2 regions of the Streptomyces anthophorae genome follow, and region 2 is predicted to be linked to the other one. Evidence: riboswitches for the same ligand, from Rfam matches in the RefSeq annotation. Region 2 holds a riboswitch; the other holds the start of a gene.
What was found. Region 2 has a riboswitch for thiamine pyrophosphate ahead of ACNYS0_RS38400 (purine-cytosine permease family protein). Riboswitches for the same ligand answer to the same signal wherever they lie in the genome.
Positions count from the first base shown of each region.

Region 1: another riboswitch for thiamine pyrophosphate. It lies ahead of thiO (glycine oxidase ThiO); the one in region 2 lies ahead of ACNYS0_RS38400 (purine-cytosine permease family protein).

Region 1 is NZ_JBLWQQ010000001.1:6,447,173-6,452,986, forward strand. It holds gene pknB (Stk1 family PASTA domain-containing Ser/Thr kinase) at 1-207, opposite strand, end outside; gene ACNYS0_RS29240 (thiazole synthase) at 309-1,103, opposite strand; gene thiS (sulfur carrier protein ThiS) at 1,111-1,311, opposite strand; gene thiO (glycine oxidase ThiO) at 1,308-2,504, opposite strand; TPP riboswitch at 2,502-2,615, opposite strand; gene ACNYS0_RS29255 (avidin-fold protein) at 2,669-3,016, shown strand; gene ACNYS0_RS29260 (NAD(P)/FAD-dependent oxidoreductase) at 3,136-4,368, shown strand; gene ACNYS0_RS29265 (Rv2175c family DNA-binding protein) at 4,485-4,850, shown strand; gene thiE (thiamine phosphate synthase) at 4,932-5,579, shown strand; gene metF (methylenetetrahydrofolate reductase [NAD(P)H]) at 5,697-5,814, shown strand, end outside.
Region 2 is NZ_JBLWQQ010000001.1:8,427,039-8,432,852, forward strand. It holds gene ACNYS0_RS38385 (geranyl diphosphate 2-C-methyltransferase) at 1-564, opposite strand, end outside; gene ACNYS0_RS38390 (family 2 encapsulin nanocompartment cargo protein terpene cyclase) at 581-1,876, opposite strand; gene ACNYS0_RS38395 (family 2B encapsulin nanocompartment shell protein) at 1,930-3,348, opposite strand; TPP riboswitch at 3,764-3,859, shown strand; gene ACNYS0_RS38400 (purine-cytosine permease family protein) at 3,849-5,249, shown strand; gene thiM (hydroxyethylthiazole kinase) at 5,305-5,814, shown strand, end outside.

The sequences.
Region 1 (5,814 bases), 2.0 Mb from region 2:
CGACTTGGCCTCGCGGATGAAGCGGTCGACGAACGAGGCGTCGGCGGCCAGCGAGGGGTGCATCACCTTGAGTGCGAGCACGCGGTCGAGGCGGGTGTCCACGGCCCGGTAGACCGTGGCCATCCCGCCGACCGCGATGCGTGCGTCGACGCGGTACCGGCCGTCGAGCACATGCCCGAGCAACGGGTCCTGAAGGGTCGTGTCCACGCAGGCGAGTGTACGAGGAGTGACCGACAGCCGGACTCCGTGCCGTGAGGCCGGTGCCGTACTGCAGCAGAGCTGTGACCGGCGCGGGCGTGCGCCCGGGGTCAGAAGGCGGGGCGCTCGGGGTCGAGGTGCGCGCGCCCCTCCGTCGGCGAGGACGCCTCCGCGAAATGACGCTTCGGGATGCGCCCGGCCCGGTACGCGAACCGGCCCGCCTCGACCGCGTGCCGCATGCCCTCCGCCATCAGGACCGGCTCCTGCGCGCGGGTCACCGCCGAGGCGAGCATCACACCCGCGCAGCCCAGTTCCATGGCGAGGGTCACATCGGAGGCCGTGCCCGCGCCCGCGTCCAGGATCACCGGCACGCGCGCGTGCTCGGTGATCAGCTGGAAGTTGTGCGGGTTGCGGATGCCGAGCCCGGAGCCGATGGGGGAGCCGAGCGGCATGATCGCCGCGCAGCCGACGTCCTCCAGCTTGCGGGCCAGGACCGGGTCGTCGTTCGTGTACGGCAGCACCGTGAAGCCGTCGTCCACCAGCGTCTCCGCGGCGTCGAGCAGCTCGATCGGGTCGGGCAGCAGGGTGCGCTCGTCGGCGATGACCTCCAGCTTCACCAGGTCGGTACCGAGCGCCTCGCGCGCGAGGCGGGCCGTCAGGACGGCCTCTCCCGCGGTGAAGCAGCCGGCCGTGTTCGGCAGCACCCGGATGTTCAGCTTCTCCAGGACGGAGAGCACCGAGCCGTGCACGTCCGCGTTCACGCGGCGCATCGCCACGGTGGTGAGTTCGGTTCCGGAGGCCACCAGGGAGCGCTCCAGGACGTCGAGGCTGGGCGCCCCTCCCGTGCCCATGATCAGGCGCGAGGAGTACGGGTCGCCCCCGAGGACGAAAGTGTCGTCGGCCATGGATGGTTCAGCCTCCTTGGACGGCCGTGAGGACCTCGACGCGGTCTCCTTCGGAGAGCGCCGTGGCGGGCCATTGGGTGCGGGGGACGACGGTTTCGTTGAGGGCGGCGGCGACGCCCTGGGGCGCCGTGGTGAGCGTGGTGACCAGGAGGTCGAGCGTGGTGCCCGCGGTCACCGTGCGCGGCTCGCCGTTGACGTGGACGTTCATGCGGGCTGCTCCACGAGGGCTGTGCCGAAGCGTTTCGGCGTGAACGGGCGGGCCTCTTCCGGCAGTTCACCGGTGGTCAGGGCGTGCGCCATGGTGTCGCCGGTGATCGGCGTCAGGAGCACGCCGTTGCGGTAGTGGCCCGTCGCCAGGAGGAGGCCCGGCAGGGCGGTCGGGCCCAGGAGCGGAGCGTTGTCGGGGGAGCCGGGGCGCAGGCCCGCGCGGGTCTCGGTGAGCGGGAGTTCGGTGATGCCGGGGACGAGTTCGTGGGCGTCCCGCAGGAGTTCGTAGACGCCGCCCGCGGTGACCGTGGTGTCCCAGCCGAGCTCCTCGCTGGTCGCGCCCACCACGAGCTCGCCGTTGACGCGCGGCACCATGTAGAGATTGCCGCCGCGCACGACCGCCCGGACGGTGCGGCTGAGGAAGGGCGCGTACCGCTTCGGCACCGTCAGGCGCAGCACCTGGCCCTTGACGGGGCGCACCGGCGGGAGCACCGCGTCGGGGACGCCCGCGAGCTGTCCGCCGCGGCTGCCCGCGGCCAGCACGACCTGGTCCGCGGAGAGTTCGGTGCCGTCGGCGAGGACCGCGCCGCTCGCCCGGTCGCGGACGACACGGAGCCTCTCGGCCCACGACCGGTGGAAGGTCACGCCGGCGCGCTCGCAGGCCGTCACGAGGGCGCTCGCGAGCCTTCTCGGGTCGATCTGGTGGTCCCCGTCGACCCGCAGTCCGCCGCGCACGCCCGGCGCGAGCATCGGTTCGAGGCGGCGGCAGTCGCGGCCCGAGAGCCACTCGGACTCCAGCCCCGACTTCGTCTGGAGCGCGTGCAGTTCGCGCAGGTGGGCGCGGTCGTCCGCGTCGAGCGCGACCGCGAGCGTGCCGCAGGCGCGGTAGCCGAGGTCCTGCCCGGTGGCCTCGGACAGCTCGGCCGCGAAGTCCGGGTAGCGGCGCGCGGACTCCAGGTTCAGGCCGAGCAACGTCTGCTCGCCGTGGTGCAGTTCGGTGACGGCGGCCAGCATTCCGGCCGCCACCTGGGCGGCACCGCCGCCGGGTTCGGGGTCCGCGACCGCGACGGAAAGGCCGCGCTGCGCGGCCCGCCAGGCGGTGACCAGACCGATGATGCCGCCACCGACGACGAGGACGTCGCGGGTGCGCGAACGGTCGCAGGTGTGCGAATGAACGGATGGCGTCGACGACATGGGCGTCAAGCCCCTCCCTTCGCCGGTATGACCCGGATCAGGTTCGTACGGTCGAAGGCCGCTCCAGCCTCCCTCTCAGCCCGCTGCGTACGGGCTCCCGCGAGTGCTCTACGTTGGCCACCCTAGCCGTTCCCCGCGACCCCCAGTAAGGGAGCCTCGAACCAGTGACCCGATCCCTCGACGGTCTCGTGATGTCCCCCGTCGCCGACCAGGCGCCCGGTCAGGTGGGCACCCGTACCCGCTTCACGTACCGGGAGCGGGACGGCCGGGTCTCGGCCGACTACGCAGGCGGCGATGTCGTCGAGGGGCACCTCGTGGGGACGCGCTCCGGCGACCGGCTCGACTTCCGCTACGTCCAGCTGAAGACCGACGGGACCACCTCCTCCGGGCACTGCGTCTCGACCGTGTCCGAGCTGCCGGACGGCCGGGTGCGCCTCGACGAGACCTGGGAGTGGGAGTCGCAGGAGGGCAGCGGCACCAGCGTGGTCGAGGAGCTCCCGGGCCGGGCGTGAACCCCGGAGCGCCGCCCCGACCTTGATCGCTAAACCGCCGGGACATGTGCAGGACGTCACGGCGCGGGAGTGGCCCGCACCGCTGACCGGGGCAAGATCAGGTGCCTAAGGTTGATCCCGTGAGTGAGCAGCGGAGCGGGAGCGGAGCGCCTTCGGGGCAGCGGAACGTCGTCATCGTGGGCGCGGGCATGGCCGGTGTGCAGACCGCCGTGGCGCTGCGCGAACAGGGCTTCACCGGCGCGGTCACGCTGCTCGGCGCCGAACCCCACCAGCCGTACGACCGGCCACCGCTGTCCAAGGCGGTGCTGCTCGGCAAGGCCGAGGGCTCGGCCTTCGACGTGGACTTCGAGGCGCTCGGCGTCTCCCTGGAGCTGGGCCGCGAGGTGACCGGGCTGCGGCCCGGCGACCATGAGCTGGACACGGCCGATGGGCCCGTCCCGTACGACGTGCTGGTCGTCGCGACCGGTGCCGAACCCGTCCAGCTGCCCGGCACGCACTCCGCCCCCGGCGTGCATCTGCTGCGCACGCTCGACGACGCCGAGCGGCTGCGGCCCGTCCTCGCCGAGCAGCACGACGTGGTGGTCGTGGGCGCCGGCTGGATCGGCGCCGAGTTCGCCACCGCGGCCCGTGAGGCCGGCTGCCGGGTCACGGTGGTGGAGGCCGCCGAGCGGCCGCTGGCCGGGGCGCTGCCCGCCGAGATCGCCGCCCCCATGGCGGCCTGGTACGCCGACGCCGGAGCCCAGCTGCGCACCCACGCGCGCGTGGAGCGCATCGAGCCGGGCGTCGTGGTCCTCGACGACGGCACGCGGCTGCCCGCCGGAGCCGTCGTCGTCGGCATCGGCGCCCGCCCCGCCACCCGCTGGCTGGCCGGCTCCGGGATCGAACTCGGCGCCCACCGCGAGGTCCTCGCGGACGAGCGGCTGCGCACCTCCGTGCCCGACGTGTACGCGGTGGGGGACTGCTCCTCGTTCCCCTCGGGGCGCTACGGGGAGCGCCTGATGGTCCACCACTGGGACAACGCGCTCCAGGGCCCGCGCACGGTGGCGGCGAACATCGTCGGCCAGACCCCGGCCGTGTACGACCCGGTGCCCTATTTCTGGTCCGAGCAGTTCGGCCGGTTCGTGCAGTACGCGGGGCACCACGAGGGCGCCGACGCGACGGTGTGGCGCGGCGACCCCGCCGGTGCCGCCTGGTCGGTGTGCTGGCTGCGCGACGGCGCCCTGGTGGCGGTGCTCGCCGTCGGCAAGCCGCGCGACCTGGCCCAGGGGCGCAAGCTCATCCTGTCGGGGGCCCCGCTCGACCCGGAGCTCCTCGCGGACCCGGCCCGTCCGCTGAAGTCCGCGGTGGCGTGAGTCCATCGCCCTGTCGGCCCTCCAAAGCGTGACAGAGAGGGTGAAACGGGAGGAGTCGTGGCCCATCCGCACCGGCCCGGCTTCCGAGTGTCAGTCCGGGATGGCAGGCTTGTCCTGTGACCGAGATTGACGCAAAGATCGATGCTCTCGTCCCTGCCTGGCTCACCCTCCCCGACATCGCGGAACAGCTCGATGTCGAGGTGACGCGTGTGCGGCAGCTGGTCAAGGAAGGCCAGCTGATCTCCGTGCGCCGCGGTGAGAACAGGGCACTGCACGTGCCCGCCGCCTTCATCGACGGCGACAAGATCGTCAAGGGGCTCGTCGGCCTCCTGACGGTCCTGAGGGACGACGGCTTCAGCGACGAAGAGATGCTGGAGTGGCTCTTCACCCCCGACCCGAGCCTGCCGGGCACGCCCGCGCAGGCCTTGAGCGAGAATCGCGGCACGGAGGTGAAGCGCCGCGCCCAGGCGCTCGCCGTCTGACCTGACAACCGTCCGGCGTGCGCACCGCGACCCTCGTGGTGCGCACGCCACCGACACCGCACGACCCACGGGGGGACTTCCATGGCGGACTCCAAGCGCGCCCTGCTCGCTGACGCACGGCTCTATCTGTGCACCGACGCGCGCAGGCACCAGGGCGATCTGCCGGAGTTCCTCGACGCCGTGCTGGCCGCAGGCGTCGACATCGTGCAGTTGCGCGACAAGGGCATGGAGGCGGGCGAGGAGCTGGAGCACCTCGCGGTGTTCGCCGACGCGGCCCGCCGCCACGGGAAGCTCTTCGCGGTGAACGACCGCGCGGACGTCGCCCACGCGATCCGCTCGGACGTGCTGCACCTGGGCCAGGGCGACCTGCCGGTCCCCGCCGCCCGCGCGGTGCTCGGCGAGGACGTGCTCATCGGCCGCTCCACGCACGCCGAGGACGAGGCCGCCGCGGCCGCAGTCCAGGAGGGCGTGGACTACTTCTGCACGGGCCCCTGCTGGCCGACCCCGACCAAGCCCGGGCGGTACGCGCCGGGCCTCGACCTGGTGCGGTACACGGCGGGCCTGGACACGGACCGCCCCTGGTTCGCCATCGGCGGCATCGACCTCGCGAATCTGGACGAGGTCCTGGAGGCCGGCGCCCGCAGGGCCGTCGTCGTCCGGGCCATCACGGAGGCCGACGATCCGGCCGCGGCGGCGGCCGAGTTCGCGAAGCGCCTGCGTGCGGTCTGACGTGCGCGGACCCGTCCGTGAACCCGGGGGAAACCGCCGGTGACGGCCGTTCTGCCGGCCTGTCCGCAAGGTGGACGGGGATTAGGGGCTTTGGATATCGGTCAGTAACCTGCCCGTATGGCCCTAGGTACCGCTTCCACCAGGACTGATCGCGCCCGCACCGTGCGTGACATGCTCGCGCCCGGCAAGACGGCTTTCTCGTTCGAGTTCTCCGCGCCGAAGACCCCGAAGGGCG
Region 2 (5,814 bases):
GAACAGGTCGTGCAGGTCGACGTACATGGTCGACTCGTTGTTCCACGACGCCGAGATCTGCCCGGTCTCGAAAGGGGTGTCCAGCATGTTGCAGACACGGGCCCTGACGTGGTCCTGGATGCCGAGCTCCTCGGCCCGGCCATTGGCGAAGTCGGCCTGCTTGGCCGAGAGTGTGACCCCCTCGACCTTGCTCCCGAAGTGCTGGTGCGCCATCACCATCGAGCCGCCGCGCCCGCAGCCGGCGTCCACGAGGGTGTCGTCGCGCCCGATGTCACCGAGGTGCCCGAGCAGGTACGCGGCCTGGGCGGACTCGAGGCGGTGCAGCTCGGCGATCAGCTTCTGCTCGCTCGCGTCGCCCGCCGGGTCGCCGAGCGCGGCATGGTCGACCGCGCCGATGCCGTAGTGGTGGTGGTACAGACCGTCGACATCGCCGAGTCGCAGATTGACCGGCCGGGCCTCGCCGTCCCAGTAGCGGGCGATGTCCCCCTGATAGGGGGTGGCCGGCTCGGGGATGAACGGGGTGGCGGTGCTGTGGGCCGTGGCGGTGAGTTCGGTGCTGGTCACTGATGAGTCCTATCTCTTACCAGAAGTCGGGCAGGCTGTAGCGGTAGGTGTTGTTCTGGTGCCATTGGTGGTTGCCGTCGACCCACGCCGCGACGCCCCGCAAGAAGCGCTGGACGTTCGGGAGCGGGCAGGCGGCGGCCAGGGCCGCGGCCTCTGTCTCGAAGGCGTGCATGAGTTCGTTGTGGACCTCGACCGACTTGAGGTAGGCCTCCTTGTCGGACAGGTCCTCGCGTTCGGCGATCACGACCGGCAGGTTCAAGTGCCGTCCGGGGGCGTCGAGTTCCTTCGTGTAGGAGTACAGGTCGTTGACGATGGTCGTCGCGTTCCCGGCGAGCGCGATGACCTTCTGCATGTCCGGCAGGGCGTGCAGATCCGCCGGCAGTTCGTAGCCGCCGACGGTGTCGGTGATGGTCGGGCAGGGGCGGAAGTTGTTGAACTGGCGCATCGCCAGGTACTCCCACACCTCGGGTACGTGGTCGTGCTCGGACCAGGCGGCCTCCGCGAGATAGCCCATGTGCAGGCGGGCCATGTCGTGCCGGTACCGGTCGGCCTGGGAGGGGCTGCTCGCCCGGACGAAGTACTCCATGGCCGAGCGGTACGCGCGCCGGGGCGCGTCCGCGTGGAGCGACTCGGCCCACTGCGGCTGGTACTCCTGCGTCGTGTACAGCGGGTCGAGGGTGGTGTGCGCCAGCAGGAGGCGGGAGCCGAGGCCGACAGGCGAGCCCCCGTGGTCCTCGCAGTAGCAGTCGTCCAGCGCGTTCTCCGCCATCATCAGCCGGGTGGCGATCATGACGTGGTCGACGGTGGGTGCGTCGGGGTGGCAGCCGACCATGTAGCTGCCCACGGAGAACCCGTCGAACTCCTCCTCCCAGTCGTCGGGGTACAGGTCGACCTCGTCCATCGCCCAGGCCTTGATCCTGCGGCTGACCTCCGCGACCCGTACGGGATCGGGCTCCGGCGCCGGGTGGTGGTACAGGCCGGGAACGGGCCGGCCCTTCGCGGAGACACCGGTCGGCGTCGCCGGTCGGTGTGTCGGCGGCTCCTCGCGCGGAGTCAGCCGCAGTCCCGCGGTGCCGAGGCCGCTGGGTCCGCGCAGCAGCCGCTCCAAGTCCGCGCTCACAGGCGGCACGTGGGGTGCCGGAACCTCGATGGCCGGGGCCTGCGCGGTCTGCGCGGGCACGCGCGGCGGACCGCCCGTGACGGCGCCGATGTCGCGGGCGCGGGCCGCGGCGTCGGCCAGGACCTGCGCCCCGAAGCGGGCGGCCGCTTCCGGCAGGGTCGACTGCGGAGGTGTCGGCTCAGGCGGGGGCATCCATGTCTCCTTGAGGGCTCCTCGGCGGGGTGGGCGGCTGCGGTCCTGGCCCGCTACCTGCTGGGCCAGCGGCCGATCTGCACGTTCTCCAGCACGCCGACCGCGTCCGGCACGAGGATCGCGGCGGAGTAGTAGGTGCTGACGAGGTACTTGGTGATGGCCTGGTCGTCGACGCCCATGAACCGGACCGACAGGCCCGGCTCGTACTCGTCCGGCAGACCCGTCTGGTGCAGGCCGATGACACCCTGGTTGTCCTCGCCGGTACGCATGCAGAGGATCGAGCTGGTCCGCTCCTTGGTGACCGGGATCTTGTTGCAGGGCAGGATCGGCACCCCGCGCCAGGCCGGGACCTGCTGGCCGCCGAGGTCGACGTGATCGGGGTACAGGCCGCGGGCGTTGAACTCGCGCCCCATCGCCGCGATCGTGCGCGGGTGCGCCAGGAAGAACTTCGAGCCGCGGCGGCGGCACAGCAGCTCGTCCAGGTCGTCCGGAGTGGGCGGCCCCGAGTGCGGCTGGAGGCGCTGCTTGAAGTCGGCGTTGTGGAGCAGGCCGAACTCCCGGTTGTTGACGAGCTCGTGCTCCTGGCGCTCGCGCAACGCCTCGATGGTGAGCCGCAGTTGCTCCTTGGTCTGGTTCATCGGCTCGTTGTAGAGGTCGGCGACCCGCGTGTGGACCCGCAGGATCGTCTGGGCGGCCGAGAGCTCGTACTCGCGTGGTTTCGCCTCGTAGTCGACGAAGGCGCCCGGCAGTTCGTGCTCACCGACGTGCCCCGCCGACATCGGGATCTCCGCCTCGCCCCGGTGGTTCTGGCCGCGGCCCGCGAGCGACTTGAACTCGTCGATGTGCTCCTGAAGGGGCGGCGCCGAGGACAGCACGGACGCGAAGTCGGCGCGCGAGAGGGTGAGCAGGGTGCCCGAGGTCTCGGCGACCACGGTCTGCTCCCAGCGGGCGTCCTCGTCGAGGAGCGCGTTGTCGCCGAAGCGGTCGCCGTCGGCGAGCACGTCGAGCGCGACCTCGTCGCCGTACTCGCCCTCGGAGAACTGGTTGATGCGGCCGTGGGCGATCAGATGGAGCTTGTCTGCCGGTGCCCCGCGCTCGACCAGTGTGTCGCCGGCCCGGAAGTCGCGCTGTACGCACCGGTCGGCGAGCGCGGTCAGCACCTCGACGTCGTCGAAGCCGCGCAGCAGGGCCAGTTCACCGAGTTCGCGGGGGATCACGCGGACGTCGCCGCCGTCCTGGATGAACTCGATGGTGCCGTCGCCGACGGTGTAGGTCAGGCGGCGGTTGACCCGGTAGACGCCGCCCTTGGTCTCCACCCAGGGCAGCATCCGCAGCAGCCACCGCGAGGTGATCTCCTGCATCTGCGGGGCGGACTTGGTGGTCGTGGCGAGATTACGGGCGGCCGCCGTGCCGAGGCTGGTCTGCTGCGGCGGCACCGACGCGGTGTCCGGGGTGGTCGAGTCAACGGTCATCGAGTGAGCTCTCCTTGGTCGGGCGAAAGCGCGCATGCCCGTAACTACGGGACAGAAGAAGGAAAGGTGGAATATTCGGAGGGAATGCGTCCAGAAGCAGCATCACCGTAAGGGCCGTCTCGGCCGCCCGGCCAAGGAAAGCCGGTGACATTAACTCGATACGATGATCAAGTCCGGTCGGTGTTTGCCCGGTGACCGACGGATCTCGGCCGGTTTTCCCGGTGTGCCGGAGCGGGTGCCGACCGCGATGTCACGCGGTGGGAGCGCGTCGCGACGCCGCGAAACCGACGGAAGTCGGCCAGCTGCCACAGAGCTCCGCATTGCCGGCGCTGTATCGCGCGAGGTACGGGCGGACGCGACGGAACCGGAACCCACCCGTGCGACACCGCGCGCCACCGCGTTACGCTGGCGGCCGTAACCGGACACGGGGTGCCCCGACCAGAGGGCTGAGAACACACCCGTCGAACCTGAACCAGTTCGTACTGGCGGAGGGATGTCTCATGCCTGTGACGCATGTTTCCACTGGCCTGCCTGCCGACCGCGGCAGCGGCGCCTTCGACGGGCGGATGCCCGCGGCACCCGGCGACCTCGGCATCGAGGGGCACGGCATCGAACCGGTCCCCGAAGCCAACCGCTACGGCGGCGCCGGGCGCCTGTTCACCGTGTGGTTCGCCCCGAACCTGACGATGACCGGCGTCTTCACCGGCACCGTCGGCATCGCGCTCGGCCTCGACTTCGCCACCGCGCTCGCCGCCGTCGTGCTCGGCACCCTGATCGGCGCGGTGCCGACCGCGTACCTGGGTACGTGGGGGAGCAGGACCGGAGCGGGTCAACTCCCGCTCGCCGGGCTCGCGTTCGGGCGCGGCGTCGCGCTGCCCGGCGTGCTCCAGTGGCTGTCGTCCATCGCCTGGGACGCGCTGATCGGCCTCTTCGGCGGCGACGCGCTGGCCCGGCTGCTCGGCTGGCCGTTCTGGGCCGGTGTCCTCGTCATGCTGCTCGCCCAGGGGCTGCTCGGTGTGTTCGGCTACGAGGCCATCCACCGGCTCCAGATCGTCATGACCTTCGTACTCGGCGCCGCCTTCGCGCTCATCGCCTGGCGGATGCTCGACGGCGTGCACCCCGCCGCCCACGGCTCCGCGCTGGGGGCCGACCGCGCCGGCGCCTTCGTCCTGACCAGTACCATCGCGCTCAGCCTCAGCCTGTCCTGGGCGCCGTACGCCAGCGACTTCAGCCGCTACCTGCCCGCAGCCACCTCCCGCACCCGGATGTTCTGGTACACGCTGCTCGGCCTGCTGGTGTCCTTCGTGGCCGTCCAGGCACTCGGCCTGTGGGGCGCCTCCGTGCTCACCGACCAGACCGCGGCCGGGGTCGACAAGATCCTCGGCGGGGGAGTGCTCGGCGCCTTCGGGCTGCTCGCCGTCGCGCTGGCAGCGCTGTGCAGCAACGCCATGAACGACTACAGCGGCTCGCTCGCCCTCCAGACCATCGGCGTGCGCATCCCGCGCCCGGTGGCCGCCGCCCTCGCCGCGGTCCTCGGCTTCCCGCTCGTGCTGTGGATGCACGCCGCCGACACCACCGCGCGGTTCCAGAACGTGCTGCTGTTCGTCGGGTACTGGATCCCCGGCTTCGTCGCGATCGTCCTCGTCGACTGGCGCGCCCGGGCCAGGGACCGGGCCTGCGCCCCGCTCGACCTCGCCGCCGAACGCGAGCGACGGCAGCCCGCCTGGCCCGCCCTGCTCGCTTTCGCGGCGGCCTTCGCCGCGGCGGTCCCGTTCATGGACACCAGCCTGTACGTGGGCCCGGTCGCCGAAGCCCTGCACGGCGCGGATGTGTCGTACTACGTGGCGTTCCTGGTGGCCGCCGCGGTGTACGCGCCACTGCGGCTGCGGCGACGCGGCTGACCTGCCCTTTTCCGCACGTACGAACCACGGCACCTTCCGTACTTGGAGCGACCCCATGCCCACGACGTCCACCCCTCGCACCGACCTCGTCGCCTTCGCGGCGCAGGCGCTCGGGCGCGTACAGCGCGAGTCACCGCTGGTGCAGTGCCTGACCAACGCGGTGGTCACCGGGTTCACCGCCAACGTCCTGCTCGCGGTGGGTGCCGCGCCCGCCATGGTCGACATCCCGGACGAGGCCGGGCCCTTCGCGCGCGTCGCCTCGGGCGTGCTGGTCAACCTCGGCACCCCGCGCGCCGAACAGCGCGCCGCGATGCCGGAGGCGGCGCGGGCCGCGGCCGAGGCGGGCACGCCGTGGGTCCTCGACCCGGTGGCGATCGGCGCGCTGCCCGTGCGCACGGCGCTCGCCGCCGACCTGCTGGCACTGCGGCCGACCGTGATCCGCGGCAACGCCTCCGAGATCATCGCGCTCGCGGGCGCGGGCGGCGGTGGCCGGGGCGTGGACTCCTCCCACGGTGTCGACGACGCCGAGGGCGCGGCGGCGGAACTCGCGCGCAGGGCGGGCAGC